3 regions of the Lachnoclostridium phytofermentans ISDg genome follow, and region 1 is predicted to be linked to each of the others. Evidence: predicted binding sites of a transcription regulator. Region 1 holds the regulator's gene; each other region holds the start of a gene.
The links. The regulator Rex, encoded in region 1, represses fermentation and respiration genes when NADH is low (regulators of the CRP and FNR family bind a similar motif). The targets are predictions, from matches to a motif close to ATTGTTAANTANTTAACAAT.

Region 1 (10,211 bases):
TTTGCAAGTGTATTATAAATTGGCAATATCATAAACGGTAGGAAATTATAAACCATACCAAGCACAATGGCAGTTGGTGTGTTAATGATATTAACAGTTGGCAGATTTAATGCTTTTAGCAAGGTATTGATAATACCGTTATTTTCTAAGATGTTCTGCCAAGCTATAGTACGTAGTAAGAAGTTCATCCACATAGGAAGAATCATAACAAATACGACAAAGCTGTTACTTTTTAACTTCATACTTTTTAAAATTAAAGCAAGCGGATATGCGAGTAATAAGCATATCAAAGTACTGATTAGAGATAGTTTTAAACTTAAATATAAAGCTTTTTGATTAACAGGGTCTGCGATTAATTTTATATTCTCTAAGGTAAAGCTATTATTTGCCTTTGTAGTAAAGCCGTAGTAAACGACCATAATCAGTGGAATGATAATAAAGGCACCCATCCATAAAATATAAGGGAAAGTCAGGAGGGATTTACCACTGAAGTGGTGAGACTTTCTCACCAATGTAACAGTAGCCTCTTGAGCGGTTACTTTACTTTCCTCTTGATTATTCATTGACACCTACTGCCTCCTCATCTTCGGATTCTGGCTTGTTCATAATTTGAATGTCATATGGATCTACCTTAATACCTACTTCGGCACCAACCGGTGAAAGGTCAGTAGAATGTACAAGCCATTCAAATCCATTTGCCATAACCGTCATTTCATAATGAACACCCTTAAAGATTAAGGAAGTGACACGTCCTGTGATAATTCCAGCTTCTGGAGCTACTAAATCAATATCTTCAGGACGGATTACCACATCGACTGGTTGAATTTTACCAAAGCCTACATCCACACATGGGAAATTGGCTCCAAGAATATTAACTAAACGGTCTTGTACCATGGTTGCGTTGATGATATTACTTTCACCGATAAAGTCTGCAACAAAGGCATTCTTTGGCTCGTTATAAATCTTTTCTGGTGTACCAATCTGCTGAATATAGCCTTGATTCATGACCATGATGGTATCTGACATGGTTAATGCTTCTTCTTGGTCGTGAGTAACATATACGAAAGTGATACCAAGTTCATTTTTTAAACGAATTAACTCATATTGCATATCTTGACGAAGTTTTAAGTCAAGAGCACCAAGAGGCTCATCTAGAAGAAGAACCTTTGGTTCATTTACGATAGCACGAGCAATTGCGATACGCTGTTGCTGACCACCACTTAAAGAATCAGGCATACGATTTTCAAAGCCATCTAAGTTTACTAATTTTAAGGCATAAGAAATCTTATCTTTAATATACTGTCTGCTCTTTTTCTTAATTTTAAGACCAAATGCGATGTTTTCTTCAATCGTCATATGAGTAAATAACGCATATTTTTGAAATACAGTATTTAGTTGACGTTCATTCGGAGGAAGCTTTGTAATATCTTTCCCATCAAAAATAACACGGCCCTGATCAGGTTGTTCAAAACCACCAATAATACGAAGAGTAGTAGTTTTACCACATCCGGATGGACCTAAGAGTGTTAAAAACTCATTTTCACGAATGTAAAGATTTAAATCGTCGATTACAACGTTATTTCCATAGCGTTTTGTTATATTTATAAGATCGATTAACTTATTATCTATCATGTTCATTCCTCCTAGAAGCTCGGCGGGGTGGATACCCAAAGTAGCGTAGCGCCGGTCTTACCGGTAGCTGCTATATAGTGATTTTTATTTGGAGTAAAGTAAAAGGATTCCCCTTTCTTTACTCGATGTGTTTTATTTCCGATATGAATTGTAATCGAACCGCTAATCACATATCCAAATTCTTCTCCCTCGTGTGGGTTATCTGGATAGGTGGAACCACCCGGTTCTAATGTTAATAAAATTGGTTCCATCATATTTTTCTGAGCATTTGGAATAATCCATTCAATCTTATTATTTAGCTCATTATCTACCTTTTCAAAATAATCCCCACGTTTGAATACAACCTGCTCTGATGTTGTGTCCGTAAAGAATGCCTCCAGGTTCGTACCTAAACATTGCAAAATATCGACTAGGGTGGCGATGGAAGGCGAAGTGATGTCACGTTCTAATTGAGAGATAAATCCTTTTGAAAGCTCCGCTCGATCTGCAAGCTCTTCTTGGGTTAAGCTTTTTTGAACTCGTAGTTCTTTAATTTTAGCACCTATCTTCATGCTGTTCACCAAACCTTTCTTTGTGGTTCATGTTTACATGTATCATCATTCGTTATGAAAAGGATAAGAGTGCAATTTTTGCACCGGTATTGTAATCTTATCCGATTATGTTCTTTTGAATTCCAGTAATAGGAAGTTGAGATTTTATTAAACCATAAGTTTAGCATTTCTAAACTAGACTTCTATTATTATACACGGATAAACTCGTATGTCAATATAAATTCTTTCTATTACTAAACTTTTTATGTCATTTTACTAAACTTAAAAAAAGATGGAAATAAAATAAGATTTAACTTACATTAGGAGTATAATGCTGCATCCAATTGGATTCAAAGATGGCTTAAGATATATTTTTTCCTTAGTATCTGACAAACTACGTGCCGCTTGCGTGGCTACTTTTGGATATTCTAAGCGTCTAATAATAAGGAGATGTGAAACGGAAGGAGCAAATTCATGAAGAGTAAAATATATTTATATTTATTTATATTACTTTTTACCGGAATATTAGTTGGATGTACTAAGAAACCTTTCTCTATAGAAAATACGAAGTTTAAGGCAGTGGTTATTGATAACAACAATGGTCTTTTAGTAAAACCGGATGTTGATTCCAATGAATTTAGGCTTGCTGATAAAATCAGTATAGGGGCTAACAGTGCAATGATATTTAATCAAGATAAAAAGGAAGTAGATTTAAATGAGATTCAGATTGGAGATGTAGTTAAAATCACTTATGACGGGATTATATTAGAATCATATCCTGCGCAGATTACTGCTGTTTATATTGAAATTTTTGAATCTAATCTATTAATAGATGGATATATTACTATAATTGATGATATTTACAAACTTGATAGTGGTTTAAATAGTGATATCAACATGATTGCTCTCAATTTAACTGAAGCAACGAATCTTTCAGAGATAGATAAGGAAATCTTACTGATGAAGTTATATGAAATGTATGGTCTGGAAGTAAAGGAAAGTACTTTTGATCAATTAGTGAAAGAAGGACTTATTAATGAAGAAGAGCTTTATTTTCCTACAGGTATTATTATAACCATTAGCAATTCGGAATATAATGAAGGTAAACAAACACTAGAGTATGTTATCAATAAATGGAGAAGTGGACTAGGTGCTATTGGTTATAAAGGTAAGGCAAAGTTTGATGGAGAAGAGTGGATAATATCAAAGAAAAGTATGTGGATTAGTTAATTATTTATGGTTTATCGTTCATAATAGGAGGTTAAGAAGGAGTATAGTTTAACAAAAAATATGATCAGCAAAAGTCTACAAAAGGTTATATATCAATCTTTTTGATTCTGCTGATCATTTTTATGTTTATCATATCTTTAGATCATTTATTATTAATTTCAATCATTAGTTACTCACTAAGTTCTTCCCATTGCTCCATAAGAACTTCTAATCTTTCTTCCAATTCCTTCTTTTCTTTATGAACTTCGATTAGTTTTGATGAGTTTGTATAGATAGAAGAGTCTGCAAGCAATACTTCCAGTTCCTCATTTCTTGCTTCCAAACGTGTAATTTCATCTTCAACTTTCTTTAATTCATTCTGACGCTTTCTAAGTTTGGCTTGCTCTTCTTTTTGCTGTTGCCAGTCTAGCTTATTCTCAGAAACTGGTTCTTGTGGAAAAGATGAAGTTTGTAATTCTTTATTTGCCTGATCTAGATGCTTATTGATTCGAAGTCCATTTAAAATATTATCGTTAGCGTCAGACTGATTATAGCCATTATTGTTGCCAAAGGCTCTCCATTCCATCTCTGGTTTCTTCTCAAGATAATAATCATAATTACCAATATAATTTAAGAAAGTCTGATTGGTTAAGTCAAGAATTCTGGAAGCAGTACGATTAATAAAATAACGGTCATGGGATACATAGAGCACCGTACCGGTATAATTGTTAATCGCATTCTCAAGTATTTCCTTTGATGTAATGTCAAGATGGTTGGTTGGCTCATCCATGATTAGGAAGTTTGCATCGGATAGCATAAGCTTTGCTAGAGATACGCGGCCACGCTCTCCACCACTGATATCTTTAATTAATTTAAATACATCATCGCCAGTGAATAAAAATGCAGCAAGGATATTACGTACTCTTGTGTTATCCATATTAGGATACGTATCTTGAATCTCGTCAAAGATTGTTTTGTCCATATTAAGAACATGATGTTCCTGATCATAGTAACCAACAAAAACCTTTGCACCAAGTTTTACATCTCCAGCATCGGCATTGATAATCTGATTAATTATTTTTAAGATGGTTGTTTTACCAGTACCGTTATTACCGATAATCGCAACTTTTTCACCACGTTTTACCTCAAAATTTAGTTGGTCAAACAGTGTTAGAGAACCATAGGATTTACGCAAATCAGTCACTGTTAGTACATCATTACCACTTATGATATTTGGTTCAAGGGCTATATGCATCTTATCATTTACAGTAACTGGTTTATCAAGGCGATCTATTTTATCCAACATCTTCTCACGACTTTCCGCACGTTTTATGGATTTTTCGCGGTTGAAGGAACGAAGTTTTGCTATGACCTCTTCTTGATGTTTAATTTCACGCTGCTGATTTAAGTAATGACGAATCATGGTTTCACGAAGTTGTTCTTTTTTCATTGCATAGTCAGAATAATTTCCTTCGAACATTGTCGCCTTTGTGTTATCTAATTCCACAACCTTGGAAACTACTTTATTAAGGAAGTAACGGTCATGGGCGATTACAACAACAGCTCCAGAATAATTCACTAAGAAAGTTTCTAACCAAGCGATAGATTCCATATCAAGGTGGTTGGTAGGCTCATCTAAGAAGATGATATCTGGTGTACTTAAGAGAAGCTTACCAAGAGCTACACGTGTTTTTTGTCCACCAGAAAGGGTTGATACTTTTTTGTTAAAATCTTCCTCCGTAAAGCCAAGACCTTTTAGTACACCAATTACTTCACTTTGGTAGGCATATCCATTCTTTAACTCAAAATCATGTGTTAGTCTTGAGTAGGAAGAAAGCATTCGTTCTAATTCTGCGCCAGTAGCTGATTTCATATCTATTTCAAGACGGCGAATTGTTTCTTCCATTTTAATTATATCTGATTTTATTGCTAAAACTTCTTCATAAATGGTACTATCTGTGGATAAGTCCTGATGTTGAGCAAGATATCCTACAGTTGCACCTTTAGCAAAGATAATCTCTCCTTCATCGGCAGTTAATTCACCCATGATGATTTTTATTAAGGTAGACTTTCCTGCACCATTAATTCCTACGATAGCTACTTTCTCACGCTCATTTACATGGAAAGCGACTTTATCGAGTATTGGAGTCGTTCCAAAGCTTTTACTAATATTCTTACATGCTAGTATCATGATGTTTCCTCACACTTCTGAAAGGAAGCTGTATAAGAGCTTCACAATAATATAACTTATCAGAAGTTTGCTTTATAAACTTCTGATAAAAGGTGCGCACTTTGCACCGTCAATCCGATTATTGGAACATGTTTTTGTTCCGATAATATAACTTATCAGAAGTTTGCTTTTTAAACTTCTGATAAAAGGTGCGCACTTTGCACCGCCAATCCGATTAATGAAAAAGTACGATTTCCGAACTTTTCCTTGTGAATAAAAAAGCAAAATGAAGTTTATAAGTATTTCATTTTGCATGATAAGAAGACAATATTTCTTCACACTTTCTTAACACCTGCAAATTCTATGAATAGAAGTGTATCGCAGGTGCATATTAACTGTAGAATATTCTAACATACGTAGTATCCTACGTCAAATCATTGACAGGTTATTCACAATTTACTATAATATTTATAATAAGAACACATCCTATCTGTGTATAGTCTGTTGTAATACCAGGGTTACAATCTTATAGATTTGGGGTATAAGAATAGGACAACCTGGAAGGAAAGATGGAGGGTTAGCATGTACGATAAAACAATTTCATCAGCAGTTATCAAGCGTCTTCCAAGATACTATCGTTATCTTGGAGAATTATTAGAGAATGATGTTGTGCGTATCTCTTCGAAAGAGTTAAGCGAAAAGATGAATGTTACAGCATCACAGATTCGTCAGGATCTAAATAACTTTGGCGGTTTTGGTCAACAAGGATATGGTTATAATGTAGAATATCTTTATACCGAGATTGGTAAAATACTTGGTCTGGATAAGAAATATAATGTTATTATTATTGGAGCAGGTAATTTAGGACAAGCGCTTGCAAATTATACAGATTTTGAGAGAAGAGGATTTTATATCTGTGGGATATTTGATGTTAATCCTAGATTGATAGGAATATCCATCCGTGGAATTGAAATCCGTTTAATTGATGAACTAGAAGAATTTATGAAAACAAATACTGTGAATATAGCAGCACTAACGATACCAAAAGCAAAAGCACCGCAGGTGGCGGCAGATTTAGTTAGCCTTGGTATTCATGCAATATGGAATTTTGCACCAACAGATCTAAATTTACCAAAAGATGTTATGGTTGAAAATGTTCACTTGGCAGAAAGCCTTATGAGACTGTCGTATAATTTAAAAGCGGCAGAAGAATCGGGGGAGAGTATTTGAGATTAGGAAAACGTTTTGGCGACAAGTCGGAACCAAAGACGAAATCTTTAAGCGATTTGGATGATTTAGATGAAGACTTCGATCTTGAGTTTGAGAATGTGAAAGTATCAAGTTATGTGGAACCTTCAAGGATGGAACCAAGAAAAATAAATCGGAGTAAAGTATTCTCTGAAATGAGTCTTCGTCAAATCTTTCGAAATCGAAAGATTCCAATAGTAACACTTGATGAACGCTTTATCAACTTATTCCCTGAGGAAAAGATGTCTGGAGTACAACGAAGGTTAAGGGATGAACTTGTCGAATTGATGAAGGATCAGAGCAGAGTCTTAGATGACATCAAAGGATTGAAACGATATAAGTCTCAACTGATGCAGGAAATAATGGATAACATGGAAGTTGATCATACACCGATTGGTAGGCTAAAAGAAAGAAAATTAGCTAAAAATCAAAAACTTATTGAAGATATCAATCAAAAGTTATTGATTGCAGAGGACAGTCTCGAAAAACTACCAGGTGAAATAGCTGCAAAAAATGAAGAATTGATGGTTGAGAGTTTACAGAGTTGCTATGGTAACATATTTGAAAAGAATTTAAGAAAAAAATCCTTAGAAGATGAAATCAGGGAAACTGAGGTAAAGCTGCGAAATTTAAAAAAGCAAAAACTTGAAATCGAGAAAGATTATCGTGGAACTTATACATATCTCTATGACATGCTAGGGACTGAGATGATGCGTAAGATTGACGAAGAACAAGATTTACTATAATGAATTAGAGTGGAGTTTCTTACCATGATTTTTGGAATTGGCACGGATATGATAGAAATTAACCGTGTAGTGAAAGCTTGCGAACGGAAAACATTTCTTACGAAGATTTATACGGAGCAGGAACAGAAGCTGCTTCTTTCGGATATACGAAAGGCAGCTTCGAATTTTGCTGTAAAAGAAGCAGTTGTAAAAATGTTTGGAACAGGTTTTCGTGCGATTGCACCAAATGAGATTGAAGTACTACGCGATAATCTTGGGAAACCTTATGTAAATTTATATGGAAATGCAGAAATTTTAGCGAAGGAACATAATGTCGAGAGGATTCATGTCTCTATAACAAATACGAAGGAATTAGTTAGTGCCTATGTAATAGGTGAGATTATCCGGGAGTAGGAGGCGGTTAGTTATGCGGTATGCACTAGATGCGGTGCAAATGAAAAACTTAGATAAGAAAACAATCGAGCAGATTGGAATTCCAGCAATGGTTCTCATGGAGCGTGCAGCACTTTATGTGGCGGAACAAGTCAGAGAACATGCAAAACCGACCGATAAGATCATCGCGGTTTGCGGAACCGGCAACAATGGCGGTGATGGGATTGCAGCTGCTCGCATTTTGCATTTATGGGGGTATCACGTAACCATCGGAATCATCGGTGAAATGGAAAAGTTTTCGAAAGAATGTAGAGAACAGTGGAAGATTGCGAAAAATTTAGGGTTATCCATCCGTACCGAATGGGAAATAACAGAATATAATATAGTAATTGACGGTATCTTTGGTATAGGCCTTGGCAAACCGGTGAGTGGTGAATATGCGAAGGTGATCCAAAGTATTAATCAAAGTGACTGTTATGTGGTTTCGATTGATATACCGTCTGGTATTAGTGCAAGTAATGGGCAAGTCTTTGGTTGTGCAGTAAAAGCAAACGAAACGGTTACTTTTGGTGAACAAAAACTTGGACTATTGCTTTACCCAGGGGCAACTTATGCTGGAAAGATTCATATCGCGGATATCGGATTTGCAAAGGAAAAACTGGACAGTCTTACCTACACTTACTACGAAACTACTGATTTAGATAAACTACCAATCAGAATGCCATATTCCAATAAAGGGAGCTATGGAAGAGTACTCGTGATTGCAGGAACAGAAAGCATGACTGGTGCAGCTTATTTTAGTGCGGCAGCAGCATATCGTATGGGAGCGGGTTTAGTAAAGATCCTTTCAGCGAAGAAGGCAATTCCTGTGCTTCAGGGAATGCTTCCGGAAGCTTTGTTTGCAGCCTATGATGAGGAGGATTATGAGGAACAGGTTAACAAAGCATTGGAGTTTGCAACTGTGATTGTTATAGGACCAGGTCTAGGGGTAGAGGCTATCGCTAAGAAATTATTGCTTAAAGTATGTAAAGAAGCGAAAGTGCCTCTTATTGTAGATGCAGATGGAATTAATTTACTGGCTATGTTGGCAGATGAAATGATACCTGATGTATTACAGCTAACAGACGAGGTTGAACGTTTGCATCAACGAATTTACTATATAAAGGAAATACTACCAGAAGGAACTATCTTGACACCTCATTTAAAGGAGCTTTCTAGGCTTACTTTATATCCACTTAATAAAATTCCTTGTAATTTAATTGACATAGCCAGCTATTGTACTTATAATAACTTAATGATTTATGTGTTAAAAGATAGCAGGACTATCGTTGCTTCGAAAGACTTGCGTTATATCAATGTATCCGGTACCCATGGAATGGCGACCGGAGGCAGCGGCGATGCACTCACGGGAATCATTGCTGGATTGATAGCAGGGGGACTTGAAGCAGGAAAGGCAGCAACACTAGGTGTGTATCTTCATGGACTGGCAGGAGAAGAAGCCGCCAAAGTAAAATCAACCTACTCTATGTTAGCTGGGGATATGATCGAAGCGTTGCCGGAGGTTTTAAGAAATCATGATTGAAGAAACGTATAATCAAAGATACTTGCGTGTAAGCGCTAATATTAATTTGGATGCTATTATTCATAATGTTGCGGAAGCTAGAAAGAACATAAAGAAAGAGACTGGGATTTTTGCTGTAATTAAGGCAGATGGTTATGGCCATGGAGCGGTTCCAATTGCAAGAGCTATTGATAATGACGTAGAAGCTTATGCAGTAGCGATTGTGGAAGAAGGAATAGAGCTTCGTGAGGCAGGTATAACAAAGCCTATCTTAATATTAGGATATACGGCTCCAGAACTTCTGACCGAAATAGTCCAATATGATTTGACTCAGACAGTTTTTCAACTGTCGATGGCAGAAAAATTGGATGAAATTGCAAGAACTCTTGGCAAGGTAGCCAAAATTCACATAAAGCTTGACACTGGTATGAGTAGAATAGGATACCAGCCGACAGCCGAAAGCATTGACGAAATTGTCAGGATGAAGAAACTTTCTAATTTAATGTTAGAGGGTATCTTTACTCATATGGCATGTGCGGATATGACAGATAAAACATCGGCAAAAAAACAATTTGAATTGTTTACAGCCTTTGTTAATCAGTTAGAAGAGCAAGGGGTTAAATTGCCTATACAACACATTTCTAATAGTGCTGGGACAATCGACCTTCCGGAAATGAATCTTAGTATGGTACGGTTTGGAATAAGTCTCTACGGATTATATCCGTCCGAAGAAGTTGATAAGA
Region 2 (10,211 bases), 1.9 Mb from region 1:
CTCAGTATTAGGGGATTTAGTATTATTGGCTTTAGTAGTATTGGATTTAGCACTATTGGAATTATTACTTGATTGCGTATTACTGACTTTAACACTGTTTGAATTATTACTTGATTGCGTATTATTAGTATTATCTACTACTTTTTCTGCTCTTTCTTTACTTCCTTTTCTAGCTTGAAACATATCCTTTGCCAAGACTGTCCCTCTTTTCTTTTTCAGTATTTAATGTCTATTCCATGCTACCCATTTGAGACTCATAAATCTCATGATAAACATCGCAGCGTTCCAGTAACTCTTCGTGAGTTCCATACCCTAACATCTCTCCATCTTCAAGAACAAGGATATGATCAGACTGCATAATAGAGCTAATTCTTTGAGCAATCATAATAATTGTAGTATCTTGATAGTTTTTATGAATTGCCTGGCGGAGCATCGAATCCGTTTTATAATCAAGTGCAGAGGAAGAATCGTCAAGTATTAAAAACTTTGGATGATTTGCAAGAGCCCTTGATATATATAATCTCTGCTTTTGACCTCCACTTAAGTTACCACCTTTGATTGCTGCTTCATGGGAAAAATCATTCTCCTTCCCCATGATAAAATCATAAGCACAAGCATCTTGTGATGCTTCTATGACCTGCTCCATCGAAAGATTACGTCCAAAAGAAATATTTTCAAAGATAGTATCAGCAAAAATAATATCGTTCTGGAACGCTACACCAAATTTTTCTCTAAGTTTTCTTAGAGGTATCGATCTTATATCTTTCCCTTCTATAATGACCTGCCCCTCCGTAGCATCATAAAAACGCATTAACAACTGAATCAATGTAGTTTTTCCACTACCGGTAGCGCCAATAATACCAAGGCTTTCTCCTTTTTTTAGCTGAAAGCTTATATTCTTAAGGCTTAATTTTTCCTCATCATTTTCATAACTAAAGGAAACATCATCAAATGCTAAGTACTTTTGATCCTGCTCTTTCGAAACCTCAACTGGAGTAACAATTAGCTCCTCGCTTGCATCTAAAACTTCTTTAAGACGTTTTGCAGATGCACTAGCCTTTGAGTAGTTTATAAAAAGTCTGGTAACCATCATCATAGCATTTAATATCATTGTAAAATAGGATAAGAAAGCAACAATACTTCCTGGTAGTGTAACCCCTGAATTCACACGAAATGCACCAACAATAACTACAATAGCAAGACCAGTATTTAGTAATAAATTCATAATAGGACTTGAGAGAGCCATAACGCTGGCTGCTTTGATTTCATTTCCAATTAACTCATCATTTACATGACGAAATCTTTGTTTTTCATATTCTGTTTTACTTAATGCTTTAATAACACGTATTCCGGAAATATTCTCTCGAATTGTTTGAACCATCTTATCTACAGATGCCTGTACCTTGGTATACATTGGGATACCCCTTTTAGAAATTAGGTAGACAAGCAAGCCTAGTAGTGGAAGAATTGCAATTAAGATAAGAGTTAGTATAGGATCTAATGTTGCTGTTAATACAATGCCACCAACTAGTATAATTGGTGCACGTACTCCCAATCGTTGCATCATTCCAATCACTTGATGCACATTGTATGTATCCGTAGTCATTCTGGATATCAGAGATGGAACCGTAAATTTATCCACCTGTGCACCAGATAAGTTTGTGATACGTTCAAACGTATCATGCCTTATGGTCTGTACGCTATCTCTAGCTACTTTTGATGCCATTCGATTCGCAATAATATTTAACACTCTTGCTGCTACGGCTAACAAAACCATAATTCCGCCCCATATCAGGATATATGATACCTTACCAAAAGGTATGACATCATCCAATATATATGCTAATACCCATGGTAGACCTAAGTCGGCAAAAGTTCCCGCGATTTTAATTATTAAACCAAAAACCATCTGCCCATAATAAGGTTTTAAGTAACGAAATACACTGTCCATGTTTACCTCCATAATTGCGTATGTCTTTTGCGTTTCATGATTACTTGTGCTTTTGTTTTATTAAATATATTTACTTTTATTACTTAATAACATATGCTTTTATTGTATTTCTATAATTACATTATATATGTTTTTAAAATTAGTTGAAAGCTGTAAACGTAAAAATGCACCACAGAACTTTTCCATGGTGCAATCATATACTTTATTTATCTCCTCGAAATACAACGGTACCATCTTCTGCATTCATACTATCTACAATTGCTAATGATTCCAAATGTATTCCCATTTCACGAATAATTTCACCACCAGATTGAAACCCTTTTTCAATTACGATTCCTATTCCCTCAACCGACGCACCTGAGCTAATTACGAGATCTATAAGACCTACCAAAGCGCAGCCGTTTGCCAAGAAATCATCAATGATTAAAACTCGATCAGATGGTTTTAAAAACTTCTTTGATACTATAACATCATATGTTTTCTTATGTGTAAACGACTCTATTTTCGTAGCAAAAACTTCACCTTCAATGTTGATGCTTTGTGCTTTTTTTGCAAATACAACTGGAACATTAAAATACTGTGCCACAATACATGCGATACCAATACCGGATGCCTCGATCGTTAAAATCTTAGTAATTTTTTCTTTCTCAAATAATCTCTTAAATTCTTTTCCAATCTCATTGATTAACTCAATGTCCATCTGATGATTTAAGAAGGAATCCACTTTTAGTACATTACCTTGTTTTACGATACCATCTTTTCTTATTCTGTCTTTTAATAACTGCATTTTAAAATCCTTTCCAAACATCCTTATGTAATGTGTAACTTTATTAGCACTCTTATAATTATACACATTATTTTCTTTTATTCAAATGATTTTTCTTCTAATCATGGTAAAATCATGATTTCATCTTGATTTTATCATATATAGGTTTCTTAAAATAAGAAAAAGCACGCTTTGCGTACTTTTCCTTGTCATGTATGGAAAGACTTCAAGTTTCCTTCAGAATAAGATCTAAATTATATAACTCTTACCTTTAATACACCTTCGATTTCTTCTAATTCTTTTACAAATTCCTCAGTTACCACAGTACATAAGTCAAGTACAGTATAAGCATAATCACCCTTACTCTTATTTGCCAAATTCTCTATGTTAAGATTCTTAGAGGAAAATACAGTAGTAAACTGTGCAAGCATGTTTGGTTTGTTTCTATGGCAAATCGTTACGCGAGTACCAGCCTGACATACACCAGCATCAAGACTTGGATAATTCACGGAATTCACAATGTTACCGTTCTCGATGTAGTCACGAAGTTGCTTCACTGCCATAACTGCACAATTATCTTCCGATTCTTCTGTAGAAGCACCAAGATGAGGAATTGCAATTACTCCTTCCATTCCAGCTGTCTTAGCATTAGGGAAGTCAGTAACATACTTCTTTACCTTACCAGACTTAAGTGCCTCTTCTATTGCATCATCATCCACCAAAAGGTCACGAGCAAAGTTAAGGATTACAACACCATCTTTCATCATTGCTAAGGTGTCTTTATTAATCATTTTCTTCGTGTCATCAAGTAATGGCACATGAACCGTAATATAATCACACTCTTTAAAGATTTCTTCTCTCGTCTTTACGTACTTTATATCACGAGATAAGTTCCAAGCATGTTCCACAGAAATAAATGGATCACATCCAAATACCTCCATCCCAAGTCTATTGGCTGCGTTAGCTACAAGAACACCAATTGCTCCAAGACCGATAACCCCAAGTTTTTTCCCTTGAATTTCAGTTCCAGAGAATTTTGCTTTCCCTTTTTCTACAAGCTTTGCTACATTTTCATCGTCTTTTACAGTCTGTATCCAGTTGATACCACCACTGATATCACGGGCTGCTAATAGCATTCCAGCTACAACTAATTCTTTTACACCATTTGCATTTGCACCTGGTGTATTAAATACAACAATACCCTGCTCTGCACATTTATCTAATGGAATATTATTAACACCTGCACCTGCACGGGCTATTGCTTTTAAGTTAGAAGAGAACTCCATCTCATGCATTGCTGCACTTCGAACTAATACTGCTTCTGCTTCCTCAAATACATCGGTTTTTACATAATTATCATTAAATATATTAAGTCCAACTGGTGCAATCGGATTTAAACAATTATACTTTGTCATATCTTCTCCCCCTCTGACTTAGGCATTCTTTTCCTCAAATTCCTTCATGAATGCAACAAGTATCTCTACTCCTTCGATTGGCATCGCATTGTAGATACTTGCTCTCATACCACCAACGGTTCTATGTCCTTTTAAGTTTACAAAGCCTGCAGCTTTTGCTTCTTTTACAAACTTTGCATCCAATTCTTCAGAGCCAGTTACAAATGGAACATTCATTAAAGAACGGTCCTCTTTTACGACAGTGCCCTTAAACATCTTGCTCTGATCAAGGAAATCATATAAAATCTGTGCTTTCTTCTCATTATGAACCTTCATTGCTTCAAGGCCACCCATTTTTTTAAGCCACTTAAATACTTTACCACAGATGTAAATACCATATGCAGGTGGTGTATTATACATAGATTCGTTATCAACATGGATTTTATATTGAAACATCGTAGGTGTTCCTGGTAGGGTATCCTCAGTAATTAAGTCCTCACGAATAATTACAATAACAACACCAGCAGGTCCAATATTCTTCTGAACACCACCATAAATTAAACCATACTTCGTAACATCTACTGGCTCTGATAAAAAGCAAGAGGATACGTCAGCCACCAGTGGCTTGCCCTTAGTATTTGGTAGTGTCTTAAACTTTGTTCCATATATCGTATTGTTCTCACATATGTAAACATAGTCAGCATTCTCACTTATAGGGAGATCGGAACAATCCGGAATGTAAGTAAATGTCTTATCAGCAGAAGAAGCAACCGCATTTGCTGTACCAAATAATTTTGCTTCCTGATAGGCTTTCTTAGCCCATTGCCCTGTAATAATATAATCTGCTACTTTATTTTTCATTAAATTCATTGGTATCATAGCAAACTGTGAAGAAGCACCACCTTGCAAGAAAAGCACCTTATAGTTATCCGGAATATTCATTAAATCACGTAAATCTTGTTCAGCAGTATTAATGATTGCTTCATATTCCTTAGTACGATGGCTCATCTCCATAACGGACATCCCAGTACCGTTATAATCAAGCATCTCTTCTGCGGCTTCCTTTAGAACCTCTTCTGGTAAAACCGCTGGTCCTGCTGAGAAATTATAAACTCTACCCATTTGAAAATCCTCCTTATTCCTACTATAGATTATCCTAACACCTGGCAAATCTAGTACTTTACCACCCTGTCTTTTAAGCATGCTATGACACAAGCTCTATGCTTAGAACAACTTATGATACAGTCACATTCTAGCCGTTGTCGGTTATTCAAAGCTTTGCCACCTTTATACTGCATTGCTTTAATACACTACATTATATAGCCTTGTTAAATTTCAGTCAATAACTTTATCTTGAAATTTGCAACCTTATTATAAAATCAATGGTATATCAAAAAAACTCTATAAAGTCTTCTTGATATACCATTTTTTAAATTATACCATATATTGAATTTAATTCTATCTATTTTATAAGATACCATACTAAAATTCTATTTACGTTTATTAATGGTTTCAGTAAAAATACAATACTACATCTGACAGTAATTACTTAATTTTATTCTACTGTAAAAGGAATCTCTATATTAAGTACACTACGCGCATCCTCCGCCAATCCAAACCTTGTGATTAGCGTGTACCCTCCGGACTTTAAGCTAATTTTACTATAGTCTACCTCCTTCTCATGATCTACATTAAAATTGTTCTTATTCCCAAACCTCATGTTGCAAGGAGTTTCAATAATGATAATACCAGGTGAAACTGTTCCATACGTCCACATTTGCACCACATTGTCTGAAAAGATAGTTCTTGTCTCATTCCTGATGCTTAACATAGGGGCGTAAAGTAGATGTTCTCTTTCCTGCGGAATGTATTGATAAGAAATAAAGCAATAAAACGTATCATCTTTCGTATACTCATTATTATTGATAAATACTTTCCCTTTGATATCCTCGTTTTGAAATGTCCCTACATTAGGCAAATCTTCATCCACTTCTTCTACCTTGATTGATTTCTTAGGACTCACAAAACAAATCTCTGTCTGATTATCCAAAAGAACACCTTGAATTTCAGTATAAACAGTATATTTTCCGGCAATCAGAAAAAGAGGCGTAGAGGAAAGCTGAATGTCATAGTCCATCTTTACTACTTTGGAAACATCCATTGAGCTCTGTCTCTTATACCAACCATAATTTGAACAATCAAAAACCAAAGGATACTCCTTGTCAAAGAAAATGTTCTTATTATTAATATATTGGTAATCAGCGATAATCTCCATTCCGCTTTCATGTACAAATATAGTCCGTATTCCCTTCGTAGGTTGGAACTCTATGTTTTCCTCTGTTCCATGATAATATATTTTTGTTGCGCAAGAAACTGGATTTCCTTCTATCAAGGTATCCCCTATAGTCAACTCTAGTGTAAATAAAGTATGATCCCTTTTTTTGATATATAGTATAATTAGTAATAAAATTGAGAAAATGCAAATGAAAAATAGATAAATTCCTCTTTTCTTCACTAACGAATTCCTTTCTTTGTTTAATAAGATGTATCAAAGCTAAAACCAATATCTTCATATAGACTGCGTGGTGTAAATTTAACCCCTTCATCTGAATTTGAAGCTATAATTGTTCCTGCTATTAAGTTACGTTCAGCTGCACTTTTTAAATAGACTACTCCGCCACTATCTCCAGGACTCGTTAAATTACCTTTAATAACGGAAGATCCATAAACAAGAATTTTGTTCTTCCCATCAACATCAAAATAAGTCACAACTTGGTTGGTGGCAGTGATAGTACCTGTATTATAACCTGACATTTTTCCATAATATTTAACAATAGTGCCCACAGGGGCTTCGCAACCACCTTGTGATTTATCCCAAAAGAAACTTTTAAATTATTATTAATTACATCTACACCATAACCATTAATAGTATAACCTTTGAATAGTTCATCTATGTCATCATACAAAGATAATAAACTATTATATGAATTAACAACTTTTTCAAATCTAATACTATCTGAATAATTAGTTAATACTCTATATTTTTGTACATAATCATCAGAAGTATCAAGTAGTTGTATGATTAAATCCTCTTTATCTAAATATGCTCCACCAAACTCATCAGGATATGTAATCATTCGAGATTCTTTTCTAAAATTATTGATTAAATCATTGTATGCCTCCAAAGCTTTTGTTTGATCACAATCAAATCCAATATCATGCGCATAGGCATTAGTAAACACATTAAAGGCTGAGACTACCAGAATTATTACCATACAAAAAGCTATTTAACAATCCTCCTAATTTATATTTAATTGTATATTACCATATATGACTATAATTGTAAATAATATATACAATAATACAGTAAATTACAAATTAGGTGAACCGATGTTCTCATTAAAATAAAAAATAATCATAAATTGCATTCTTCTAAAGAAATACTTTTAATTTTGACATCAAAAAAGACATATTAATCCTAAATATTCCAACGCTTTACTTTCCACTTACGATCATTATAGGAACTTTAGCTGGTAGTCTAGTTTCATTCTCTTTTAGCTACCAACTTATTTGGCCTTATTATAAAACCAAAGGTATATCAAAAGCTCTACAAAGCTTCTTGATATACCTTTTTTAAATTATGCCATATATTGATTTTAAGTATCTATTATATAAGATTTCTTAACTCTATTGCATCCGACTGTAATTACTTAATTTAATATAAAGGGAATCTCTATTCTAAATACACTGAAGCGTACCCACCGACAGCCCAAACCTTATGAGCAACGTATACTGCCCTGAATTTAAGCTAAATCGTACTTTTAGAGAATTCTAATACCTATTAATCCGAATGTGATTCCCGATAATATCCCTGCTAAAACATCGGATGGAAAATGTACAAATAAATATACCCTAGAAATTGCTATCAGAGTTGCCAATATCAGCGCAATACTTCCAATTCTTAAGTCATATGCTACAATTGCTGTCGCACATGCAAATGAAGTTGCAGCATGGCCAGATGGAAACGAGGATCCAATTGGTCTTTTAATAAGCATTTTAATATCTTTATATTTATCACAGGGACGTTTTCTCATGCAAAGAGACTTTATAATAAGATTATTACCAATGATAGTTAACAATAGCGATAACAATATTGCTTTCGTTACCTGGCGATCGCCATAAATCCAATAAAACAGAGAAAACGCGAGCCATATCATAGAGCAGTTCCCTAGGGAAGTAATGAAACACATAAACCAATCCATAGTATTACTGCGTTTCTTAAACAACTGAAATAAAAGTTTTTCATCGATTCGAGTGCAATTCTTCATACAAATCTCCTGTTTTCAAAAGGTATCTATTAACTCTACATTATTCCTATCGGAAATCAATCAAATATACGTTAACTTATGGTAAAAATTATGTAAATATTTATCCACAGTCGAATCAAAAAAAAGAAACTGTTATCCACAGTTCCCTCTGATTTATCCGTAGTAATGTTATTCTAAAATAAAAAATAGCAAAAAACAAGAGATTTTCTCATTTTTCACTATTAAAACTTTTATTTTCTTTAATTACTTCACATTGAATTTTTTAAACAAACCTTTTTAGGTTAAGCCCTCGACCTATTAGTAACAATCAGCTACATGTGTTACCACACTTCCACCTTTGTCCTATCAACCTTATCGTCTTTAAGGGGTCTTACTAGCTTGTGCTATGGGATATCTTATCTTGAGGGGGGCTTCACGCTTAGATGCCTTCAGCGTTTATCCCGTCCCGACTTGGCTACTCGGCCATGCTCTTGGTAGAACAACCGATACACCAGAGGTCAGTCCATCCCGGTCCTCTCGTACTAAGGACAGCTCCTCTCAAATATCCTACGCCTACGCCGGATAGGGACCGAACTGTCTCACGACGTTCTGAACCCAGCTCGCGTACCGCTTTAATGGGCGAACAGCCCAACCCTTGGGACCTACTACAGCCCCAGGATGCGATGAGCCGACATCGAGGTGCCAAACCACTCCGTCGATGTGAACTCTTGGGAGTGATAAGCCTGTTATCCCCAGGGTAGCTTTTATCCGTTGAGCGATGGCAATCCCACTTTATACCACCGGATCACTAAGTCCTACTTTCGTACCTGCTCCACCCGTCGGTGTCACAGTCAAGCTCTCTTATGCCTTTGCACTCTACGAATGGTTTCCAACCATTCTGAGAGAACCTTTGAGCGCCTCCGATACCCTTTCGGAGGCGACCGCCCCAGTCAAACTCCCCGCCTGACATTGTCCCCTAGCCGGGTCACGGCTACAGGTTAGAAATCCAGTACTACAAGGGTGGTATCCCAACAGCGACTCCGTAAGAACTGGCGTTCCTACTTCTTAGTCTCCCACCTATCCTGTACATGCAGCACCGAATCCCAGTATCAAGCTGAAGTAAAGCTCCATGGGGTCTTTCCGTCCTGGCGCAGGTAACCAGCATCTTCACTGGTATTTCAATTTCACCGGGTGCATTGTCGAGACAGTGCCCAAATCATTACGCCTTTCGTGCGGGTCGGAACTTACCCGACAAGGAATTTCGCTACCTTAGGACCGTTATAGTTACGGCCGCCGTTTACTGGGGCTTAAGTTCAAAGCTTCGACTTGCGTCTAACCTCTCCCCTTAACCTTCCAGCACCGGGCAGGCGTCAGCCCATATACCTCACCTTTCGGTTTTGCATAGACCTGTGTTTTTGCTAAACAGTTGCTTGGGCCAATTCTCTGCGGCCTACTTTCGTAGGCACCCCTTCTCCCGAAGTTACGGGGTCATTTTGCCGAGTTCCTTAACAATGCTTCTCCCGTCGGCCTTAGGATTCTCTCCTCATCCACCTGTGTCGGTTTACGGTACGGGCATATAGCAAACAATAGCGGCTTTTCTTGACAGCATAGGTTCAGAAACTTCATTACTTAAAGTTCACTCCGCATCACACTTCACCATCACGAAACGGATTTGCCTATTTCGCTTGACTTTGTGCTTGCGCCGGTTTTTCCATTCCCGGCTTTTCCTACCTTTCTGTGTCCCCACAGTTCTGTTACTATATGGTACAGGAATATCAACCTGTTGTCCATCG
Region 3 (10,211 bases), 2.0 Mb from region 1:
TGTTCGTGCAGGTGAAATTGTTTGTCTGGCTGGTATTGATGGTAATGGACAGACAGAGTTTGTTTCCGCATTGACAGGATTAGATAAAATGTCTGGCGGTAACGTCACATTGTGCGGAAAAGACATCACCAAGGCGAATATTAGAACAAGATCGAAAACAGGAATGAGCCATATTCCAGAAGACCGCCACAAGCATGGGTTGGTTCTTGAGTATACCCTGGAAGAAAATATGGTATTGCAACGTTATTGGGAACCAGCTTTCCAGAAAAAAGGTTTTATACGGAAGCATGCAATTCGCCAATATGCAGACAAACTGATTAAACAATACGATGTCAGAAGTGGTCAGGGACCGATCACAATTGCACGTAGTATGTCAGGCGGTAATCAGCAAAAAGCGATCATCGCTCGTGAGATTGACAAACAACATGAACTTCTAGTTGCTGTTCAGCCAACCCGCGGACTTGATGTCGGTGCGATTGAATATATACATAAGCAACTGGTAGCAAGAAGAGATGCGAACAAGGCGGTTTTATTGGTATCTTTAGAGCTTGAAGAAGTAATGAATGTAAGTGATCGTATCTTGGTTATGTATGAAGGTGAAATTGTTGGCGAGCTTAATCCTAAGACTACAACAGTAGAGGAACTTGGTCTTTATATGTCTGGTGCCAAACGTATGAATGTGACACCAAAGAAGAAGGAGGAATCAAGCGCCAATGAATAAGAAATTAGGTAATATAACCAAAACAAAAAGCTTTTCAGCCTTTACTTCGGCGCTGCTTGCCATAGTATTAGGTTTAATATTCGGATTTTTTATTATGCTTTCTGCTAGTCCAGCCAATGCAATTGACGGTTTTCATATGGTATTAACGGGTGGATTAAAGCGTATTGGAGATGTATTTTATTTTGCAACGCCTATCTTAATGACTGGTTTAGCGGTTGGATTTGCCTTTAAGATGGGGTTATTTAATATCGGTGCATCTGGCCAATTTACGATGGGAATGTATTTTTCACTCTATGTTGGATTTATGTGGGACTTGCCTGCTAATATTCACTGGTTTGTATGTATACTAGCAGGTATGGTGGGAGGTATGTTATGGGGTGTTATACCTGGATTATTTAAGGCATTCTTAAATGTAAATGAAGTAATAACTTCCATCATGTTTAACTACATTGGTATGTTCTTAGTTGATATGCTAATCATGGGAAAATCTAAGATGTATGTTTCGACTATGGCAAGAACAGAATATCTTCCGGCGTCTGCACAGATTCCATCCTTAGGTATTAAGGGAAGTAGCGTTAATGTGTCTATCTATATGGCAATTGGGATAGCGATTCTATTGTATATTGTATTAAATAAAACTACATTTGGTTATGAGTTAAAAGCAACTGGATATAACAAGTATGCAAGTGATTATGCCGGAATGAATGGTAAGAAAAACATTGTACTTACAATGGTAATCGCTGGTGCACTAGCAGGTCTTGGTGGAGCTTTTAGTATCTTGGCTCCTTCTACTATCGCAGGAAGTAGTATGACTTATGAACCAATTAATGTTATCGCAGCGACTGGATTTAACGGTATTGCTGTAGCTTTACTTGGTAATTCAAGTCCTATTGGTATTATTTTTTCTGCCATTTTTATCTCTCATATACAGCGTGGTGGTACGTTAACTGCACTATATGGATATAAACCAGAGATTATTGATATTGTAATTTCGGTTATTATCTACTTCTCAGCATTTGCTATGTTAATGAATCATATGGTAGTGGCATTCTTTAAGCGTAAAAAGGAGAAGAGCAATCAAAAGCCTGTAGAAATTAGTCAAGCTAAAAAGGTAGAAGTTGCTTTAGATGAAAAATCTACAGTAGATAAGGATGAAAAAACATTAGGTTTCATGGATTCAGAGGAAATAGGTAATATAGAAAACGCAGAGAATTCAGAGAGTACGGAAAGTACAGAAGATTCAAAGAGTAAAGAAAACACAGAGGATACAGTGGAAACAGAAAATATAGATAACATTAAATATACCGAGGAATCAGATTTGAAAGATGTTCTATCAGAAGGTCTAAATCTGGAAGATACAACCTCAGAAAAGGAGGATAAGTAAAGATGGATGTTATATTTTATTTAATTCAAAATACACTTCCAGTTGCGATACCTCTTTTGTTGGTTGCTCTCGGAGGTATGTTTAGTGAACGAAGTGGTGTAATTAATATTGCACTTGAAGGTATTATGTTATTTGGTGCATTTTTTGGATGTCTCTTTGCGTATTTCGTTCAAGGGACAGGATTAAATCCACAGGTAATCTTATTACTATCAATGCTAATAGCTGCTTTGGCAGGAATTATCTTTTCTTTATTGCTATCTTTTGCAGCTGTTAGTATGAAAGCAGATCAAACCATCACAGGTACAGCTCTTAATATGCTCGTACCAGCAATGGTATTATTGTTCGCTAAGATGAACTTTAACAGTGATGGTATTACAACCAATGTAAAATACTATATTCAAAAAGTGCCTGTACTTGGGGATATCCCTATTATCGGAAAAATGTTTTTCCAGAAAACATATCTAACGGTATACATCGGGATTGGTTTCTTGATTATAGCAACAATCATATTTTATAAGACGAGATTTGGATTACGTTTACGCGCTTGTGGTGAGCATCCACAGGCAGCAGATTCAGTAGGTATTAATGTATATCGTATGAGATACGCAGGTGTTACATTGTCAGGATTACTTGGTGGAATCGGTGGTTATTTCTATTCTGTTGGTGTAATGTCAGGAAATTGTAATGGACATACTGGAGCAGCTGGTTTTGGTTTCTTAGCACTTGCTGTCATGATTTTTGGACAATGGAAACCAATGAAAATATTTTTTGCAGCATTGTTCTTTGCATTCTTACGTACAGTTGCCTATTCCGTTTCGTTGATTCCAATCTTAAAGAGCTTAAATGTTAATCAAACCTATTATAAGATGTTACCTTATATTGCGACGATGGTTGTCTTAGCATTTACTTCTAAGAAGTCAAGAGCACCAAAGGCAGAAGGTATTCCATATGATAAAGGTAAACGTTAATAGATAAGTTAGGAAATGTATACCCAATGACTTAAAAAAAGTGCCTAAACAAAGTCAACTTACTTTGTTTAGGCACTTTTCTTGTGCCATGCATGTATAGCCCATAGCATGTGCTTTTGCCATTATGAAGTCGCAAAAGCTGTCCATGGCCTTTAATATAGATAAGTCAAGTCTAGATTACATTTTGAATATAAAAATAGAAGGTACCGTCTTTTATAGTGTACCTCCTATTTTTTCATTTCGATACCTTAATTTATCTCTATCATCTATTCTTCAAATTCTACAGTTACATACCAACCCGCAGAACTACCACGCACATCTGTCACAGTACCAGTTAGATTTTTTAAACGTTCTGAGAAGGTGTAATTTGCTGACATGGCGACTGCTGGTATGATAGTATAATAATAACTCATCGGAAGTTTGCTTTCCAATACTTCGACTTGATCCCCTGGTTTAACTAAGCCTTCTCGTTCCATTTTAAACTCCATTGACCTCATTTTCATCCCTCCTTTGTATCCTATTATTATAGCATAAAGATTCAAAGTGTTAAATCCAAGGTTAAAAATTTAAGGTAAAGTAGTCTCACTGATGCTTAAGATTAGGTCATGGTTCATAACGATTTTTACTAACTTTTTTTCTTTACATAAACGTTTCAGGTCATCCAAGGTTCCTTTACTGTAATTGGGTTCTTTCGCACTAGAATCCAATATTTCTATTTCTGTATCAGAAAAAAGAACACCACTTAATAAATTATGATTCATAGTTATGTTCCCGAATTTATCTGGATAGGCTTCATAGTACTCTATATTGGAATCGACAATTTGAAGACAAGCTAAAGATTCATAATCTGGAATATAAGGAACCTTTAAATCACAGGAATAAGTTTTACCCTGGTAGGTTGCAGTAATCATACAAGTGCCAGGTAGCATTGCGGTAACTAAACCCGACTTATCTACAGTAGCTATCGAAGAATCGCTACTTTCCCATATAACTTTATCACTATCAGCGCTCAATAATTGAAGATATTCGAGATAGGAATCGTATCCATCTAGTGGGAGAATTAAGTCGGTATAATTTAACCGTATTTCTGAAGAGTATTTCTGGATGTTTTCTTCTGATACCGGCAATAAATCTCTAGATAGTTCAATTGGATGATTATCAAGTAACCTATGATTGTCCATGGAAGATACTTGATGGTTGTATTCCTTAAGGAATTTTACATATGCTAACATTACATTGGAATATTGTATTGAATTGGATATTTTTGTTGCAGCTACACTATATTTTGTTGGTATGATAAATGAAAGCAATAAAACCAGTAAGAATACACGGCAATATTTGAAATGATGTTTCATCGTAAGTCCTCCTTATTCTAGAATGGTGAAAAAGTGCCATCTATATTATCTATATGTGCTTGTCTAAGAATATATGACATCTATTGAAGAAAAATTAGCTTATTGTTATAATAGTCCTAAAAATAGTGTTCAAGAAAGTGTAGGAAGAACAAATGAATTACGATTATATATTGTTTGATTTAGATGGAACATTGACCGATCCAAAGCTTGGTATTACGAAATCATTTGCATATGCTTTAGAGCATTTTGATATTCATATTGAAAATTTGGATTCCTTATGTAAATATATCGGTCCACCTATTGTGGATAGCTTTATGGATTTTGGATTTAGTAAGGAGAAAGCATTAGAAGCTATAGATAAATATAGAGAGTATTTTAAGGATTATGGTATCTATGAGAATGAAGTCTATAAAGGTGTTGTACAGTTATTAGCTACACTGAGAAGTAGAAATAAAAAGATAATGCTTGCAACTTCAAAACCAGAGGTATTTGCAAAGCAGATATTAGAGCATTTTGAATTATTAGAGTACTTTGACTTTGTGGGCGGAAGTGAACTAAATGGCGATCGTTCAGAAAAATCTGAGGTTATACAATATGTATTAAAGGAAGGAAAGGTAACTGATTTAACGAAAGCAGTCATGATTGGTGACCGTAAGTATGATATTTTTGGAGCAAAAGAAGTAGGAATTGACTCCATCGGTGTATTAAATGGATATGGTGACCAGGAGGAGCTTATTGCAGCAGGGGCAGATGCTATTGTAGCAAGTGTATGGGAATTAGTTAATAGGGAAGAGTTTCTTTAAGTAGAAGTATATGATAACTATATAGGGTTGAGAGAATATCAAGTAATAAATTTCAATGAGATAGCGGAAGATATAGAAAAGCGTATCGCTAAATAGATAGACTATCTAGCGATACGCTTTTTATTTGGTTACGTAGGTCGAGTCAGGCCGTTCTTAAAAGGAAACCCTCCTTATCTTGGTAAGTTACCTCGGTAAACTCTGATACGTTGATTAGTCAACGGAGAAGGATACATCGTCAAGATCAAGGGACTGTCCTCCGTTGGCTGTTACGGCAAATTCGATAATAGCATTGGTAGCAGCGGCTGGTGCCTGAATGGTGATACCACGGTAATAAGCGAATTGACGGTTACTGTCTGGAATATCTTGGGCAATTACATTAATAACTAGCCCTGTCACGCTCAATCCTAAACCATTGGTAAAGGTAACGGTTGCAACCAACGCAACATTTGCTCCCTCACCATGGGCAAAGAAGGAAAAATCAAAGAAGCATCCACCGGTGATTGGGATATCCTGAGATAGGTTACCACCATTAGCAATATTAACTGCTGCAAATCCAGAATGAACCCTGCCTTGCGCTGTTACTTCAGAAATTAAGAGTGGGGTGGTAGTGGTCCAACCTGTAGGAATGTTACCAGTAAACAATTCCATTCCGCCATTTATCACCATTTCACCCTGGGATGGGCAAGCAGACTCCCCTTGAGGACCGGTAGGCCCAGTAGGCCCAGTAGGACCAGTAGGACCGGTAGGCCCAGTAGCACCAGTTAAACCAGTAGGTCCAGTAGGTCCGGTAGGCCCAGTGGCACCAGTTAAACCAGTAGCGCCAGTAGGTCCGGTAGGCCCAGTAGCACCAGTTAAACCAGTAGCGCCAGTAGGTCCGGTAGGTCCAGTAGCACCGGTAGGTCCGGTATGTCCGGTAGGTCCAGTAGGTCCGGTAGGTCCGGTAGGTCCAGTAGCACCTCTAGGCCCAGTAGGTCCAGTAGGCCCAGTAGGTCCAGTAGCACCTCTAGGCCCGGTAGGTCCAGTAGGTCCAGTAGGTCCTCTACGTTCAACACAACATGGAGAGCAGCAAGGATCGCAGCAACATCTATCTGAGTGACAATGATCCGAATGATGTCTAGAAAACGAACCTTCATGAGATACATCATAACTTTCGTACGGGTTTATTTCATTATGATTATTTCGCATAAAATCCCCTCATTTAATAATTATAAACTATGCGATTCCTAAATCAGCACTCGCATAGTAATCTTCTAAGTTAACTAGTGTACAGCGCGACTAAAGCAACATGACCTCTCTGTATGATGTCTATGATACGATCTTAGTGAGAATGTTCATAGTTTTCGCCCGAGCTTGAGTCGTAAGGATTAATTTGTTGCATAAAACCCCCTATTTTCACAATTCCTATAGTACATACCCTTGTATTTTATGAGATGATATTTCATTTACAATATAGAAAACAATGAGATTTAGAGATAAATAGACATATACTATAGCTAATATACTATATTCTGTAGTTTGATAAACGTGTCATTTTGCGTCGGTAAAACTAAAAAAGGTGAAAGTCTAACTAAGTATTCATAGAACACAAAAAAATTGCCCACCGTTTTAATAGATAAACGGTGGGCAATTAAATATTTTTTTATATATTATCTAGACTATGAAAAAACTTAAAAATCAAGCAAATCCTAGAATTTCTTAGCGTCAGCAGCTTCCTGAATTGCAACAGCAACAGCAACAGTAGCACCAACCATTGGGTTGTTACCCATGCCGATAAGACCCATCATCTCTACGTGAGCAGGTACGGATGAAGAACCAGCGAACTGTGCATCACTATGCATTCTACCCATAGTATCTGTCATACCATAAGAAGCTGGACCAGCAGCCATGTTATCTGGGTGAAGTGTTCTACCAGTACCACCACCGGAAGCTACAGAGAAGTAATTCTTGCCTTGCTCAAGACATTCTTTCTTGTAAGTACCTGCAACTGGATGTTGGAAACGAGTAGGGTTTGTTGAGTTACCAGTAATGGAGACATCAACGCCTTCTTTATGCATGATTGCAACACCTTCAGTAACGTCATTAGCACCGTAGCAATTAACAGAAGCACGAGGTCCCTGGGAGTAGGATTTGCGGAATAATTCCTTTACTTCTCCAGTGTAGTAATCCATCTGAGTTTCAACGAATGTAAAGCCGTTGATACGGGAAATAATCTGAGCAGCGTCTTTTCCAAGACCGTTTAAGATTACACGAAGTGGTTTCTGACGAACTTTGTTAGCGCTCATAGCAATACCAATAGCACCTTCCGCAGCTGCGAAAGATTCGTGTCCTGCTAAGAATGCGAAACATTCTGTAGACTCTTCAAGTAACATCTTTCCAAGGTTACCATGTCCGAAACCAACCTTACGTTGATCTGCAACAGAACCTGGGATACAGAAAGCCTGAAGACCTTCGCCGATTGCAGCTGAAGCATCAGCAGCTTTTCTACAATCTTTCTTAATTGCAATTGCAGCACCTACGATGTAAGCCCAGCAAGCATTTTCAAAACAAATTGGTTGGATACCTTTTACTTGATTGTAAACATCAAGGCCAGCATCTTTTGTAATCTTTTCCGCTTCTTCAATGGAAGCAATTCCATAGCTGTTAAGCACTGCATTAATTTTATCTATTCTTCTCTCAAATGATTCAAATAAAGCCATCGCTATGTATCCTCCTTTTCTATTCTTCTCTTGGGTCGATAATCTTTACTGCATCTGCAACACGGCCGTATTGACCTTTTGATTTTTCATATGCTGTATTAGGATCATCACCCTTTTTAATGAAGTCTGTCATTTTACCAAGACTTACGAACTGGTAACCAATAATCTGGTTCTCTTCATCTAAAGCGATACCAGTTACATAACCTTCTGCCATTTCAAGGTAACGAGGACCTTTCTTTAAAGTACCATACATAGTACCAACCTGGCTTCTTAAACCTTTTCCTAAATCTTCAAGACCAGCACCGATTGGAAGGCCGTCTTCAGAGAAAGCACTCTGAGTTCTACCATAAGCAATCTGAAGGAATAATTCTCTCATAGCAGTATTGATAGCATCACAAACTAAGTCTGTGTTTAAAGCTTCTAATACTGTAAGTCCTGGAAGAATCTCAGTTGCCATAGCAGCGGAATGAGTCATACCGGAACATCCAATGGTCTCTACCAATGCTTCCTGAATGATACCTTCTTTTACGTTAAGGGTTAATTTACAAGCACCCTGCTGTGGTGCACACCAGCCTACACCGTGTGTTAATCCGGAGATATCGCTAACTTGTTTGCTCTGTACCCATTTTGCTTCTTCAGGGATTGGCGCAGCACCATGGTGAACACCCTGCGCTACAGGACACATATTTTCTACTTCATGTGAATAAATCATGTTGAGACTCCTTTCAATCATATCATTATATTCATGACAAAAAAGTGTTTGGATCACTTTTTTGTAGACAACATATCGCTGATTTTTATTCTATATTACTTTCCATTAGTAAGGCATAGAGAAAGTAATTAAAAATAGAACAAAAATCCACTGTGTCTTTCTAGGAAAGCCATAAGATTAAGTTCCTATTATGTGGCATTGATAATATGGTAATGTCTGTTATTAATTTAACAAAATATTTCCTTCTACCAAGGGCCGTTTTTGCTTTCTCCATATTCTCTCATAAAACGCCTAAATAGTCTATACCTTTTTTCTAAAAAGTTTTTAAAGTTTTATAGAAATCTTCTTTTCATTTTGCACAAATATTGCTATGATTAAGAGTAAGGAAAATATAAAGGAAGAAACATCGTACATGAGAATTCAGTAGTATATAATGCTACCGTTAATAGATTAAGTTTTGATGGATAAAATTAAAATAGGAAAACCACACAGATAGCGAGGTGTTGCAAGATGGCGGTAAGAGTTGAGAGACCTAATGTAAAGAAGGGTCAACGTGCAATTGTAATCAGCGATATCCATGCGAATTTAAAGGCTTTTTTAAAATTATTAAAAAAGATAAACTTTTCTGAACAGGATATCCTTATTCTACTTGGTGATATGGTAGAAAAAGGTGAAAATAGTTTAGATTTGCTTCATTATGTGATGGAACTTAAGAAAACACATACCGTGTTTGCTGTCTGCGGTAACTGTGATGCAATTGCTATGGAAGTGCTTAAGGATACCAAAAATGAAGAACTATTAAAATATATTTTATTGAGAAAGCAAACCTTAATCGGCGAAATGTGCCGAGAGGCAGAAATCGAGTTAAACCGTGGTACTGACATGGGAAAGGTGAAAAAAGTATTACAAGAGTTATATAAGGAAGAAATAAACTTTATCTGTGAATTACCGCACATAATAGAAATGGGCCAGTATGTATTTGCACATGCAGCGGTTTATCCGAATCGTATGGAAGAGATGAAACCTTCTCAAGCAATGAAGGCAGACGACTTTATGAATCAAGGCTATCATTTTGAAAAATATCATGTGGTTGGTCATTGGCCGACATCTCTTTATTGTAAAGAGATTCCAGAATGTAATCCTAAAATTGATAAAGAAAATAAGATTATTAGTATCGATGGTGGAAATGTATTAAAGCGAGATGGACAATTAAATGCATTGATTATACCAGATTTAGACCAAGAAGAAGTAAATTTTGCTTATGTAGATCAACTTAGAAAAGCGAAAGTACTAAATACACAAGAAGCGGGTGGAAAGTCCTTTTGTATTCCTTGGACAGATAGCCTTGTAGAACTGTTACGTACCGAGAAGGACTTTACGTATTGTGAACACATATCCTCCGGTAATAAAATGTGGATTCCAAATTCCTATCTATGTGAGGAACGGGATGGATGGCACACCGAAGATATTTCGGATTATCAGATTCCTCTTACCTATGGAGATATTATTTCTGTTACGGAGGAAACTAGCCGTGGTTATCTAGTTAAGAAAAACGGTATTATTGGTTGGTAC

Region 2: the regulator Rex is predicted to act here: its motif matches at 5,436-5,455, upstream of serC (3-phosphoserine/phosphohydroxythreonine transaminase).
Region 3: the regulator Rex is predicted to act here: its motif matches at 8,855-8,874, upstream of CPHY_RS16895 (iron-sulfur cluster assembly scaffold protein).

The regions. Positions count from the first base shown of each region.
Region 1 is NC_010001.1:1,147,148-1,157,358, forward strand. It holds gene CPHY_RS04780 (ABC transporter permease) at 1-449, opposite strand, end outside; gene CPHY_RS04785 (ABC transporter ATP-binding protein) at 556-1,629, opposite strand; gene CPHY_RS04790 (helix-turn-helix domain-containing protein) at 1,644-2,183, opposite strand; gene CPHY_RS04795 (DUF3221 domain-containing protein) at 2,637-3,392, shown strand; gene abc-f (ribosomal protection-like ABC-F family protein) at 3,562-5,562, opposite strand; gene CPHY_RS04805 (redox-sensing transcriptional repressor Rex) at 6,124-6,771, shown strand; gene CPHY_RS04810 (hypothetical protein) at 6,768-7,535, shown strand; gene acpS (holo-ACP synthase) at 7,560-7,928, shown strand; gene CPHY_RS04820 (bifunctional ADP-dependent NAD(P)H-hydrate dehydratase/NAD(P)H-hydrate epimerase) at 7,942-9,489, shown strand; gene alr (alanine racemase) at 9,482-10,211, shown strand, end outside.
Region 2 is NC_010001.1:4,125,881-4,136,091, forward strand. It holds gene CPHY_RS17500 (ABC transporter ATP-binding protein) at 1-195, opposite strand, end outside; gene CPHY_RS17505 (ABC transporter ATP-binding protein) at 230-1,951, opposite strand; gene CPHY_RS17510 (xanthine phosphoribosyltransferase) at 2,154-2,738, opposite strand; gene CPHY_RS17515 (phosphoglycerate dehydrogenase) at 2,972-4,132, opposite strand; gene serC (3-phosphoserine/phosphohydroxythreonine transaminase) at 4,151-5,233, opposite strand; gene CPHY_RS17525 (hypothetical protein) at 5,667-6,503, opposite strand; gene CPHY_RS17530 (hypothetical protein) at 6,647-6,925, opposite strand; gene CPHY_RS17535 (hypothetical protein) at 6,877-7,386, opposite strand; gene CPHY_RS17540 (phosphatase PAP2 family protein) at 7,933-8,439, opposite strand; rRNA gene CPHY_RS17545 (23S ribosomal RNA) at 8,717-10,211, opposite strand, start outside.
Region 3 is NC_010001.1:3,965,799-3,976,009, reverse strand. It holds gene CPHY_RS16935 (ABC transporter ATP-binding protein) at 1-721, shown strand, start outside; gene CPHY_RS16930 (ABC transporter permease) at 714-2,105, shown strand; gene CPHY_RS16925 (ABC transporter permease) at 2,108-3,073, shown strand; gene CPHY_RS16920 (hypothetical protein) at 3,340-3,570, opposite strand; gene CPHY_RS21000 (Ig-like domain-containing protein) at 3,640-4,428, opposite strand; gene CPHY_RS16910 (HAD-IA family hydrolase) at 4,581-5,231, shown strand; gene CPHY_RS22005 (hypothetical protein) at 5,442-6,416, opposite strand; gene CPHY_RS16900 (GGGtGRT protein) at 6,917-7,927, opposite strand; gene CPHY_RS16895 (iron-sulfur cluster assembly scaffold protein) at 7,947-8,639, opposite strand; gene CPHY_RS16890 (metallophosphoesterase) at 9,150-10,211, shown strand, end outside.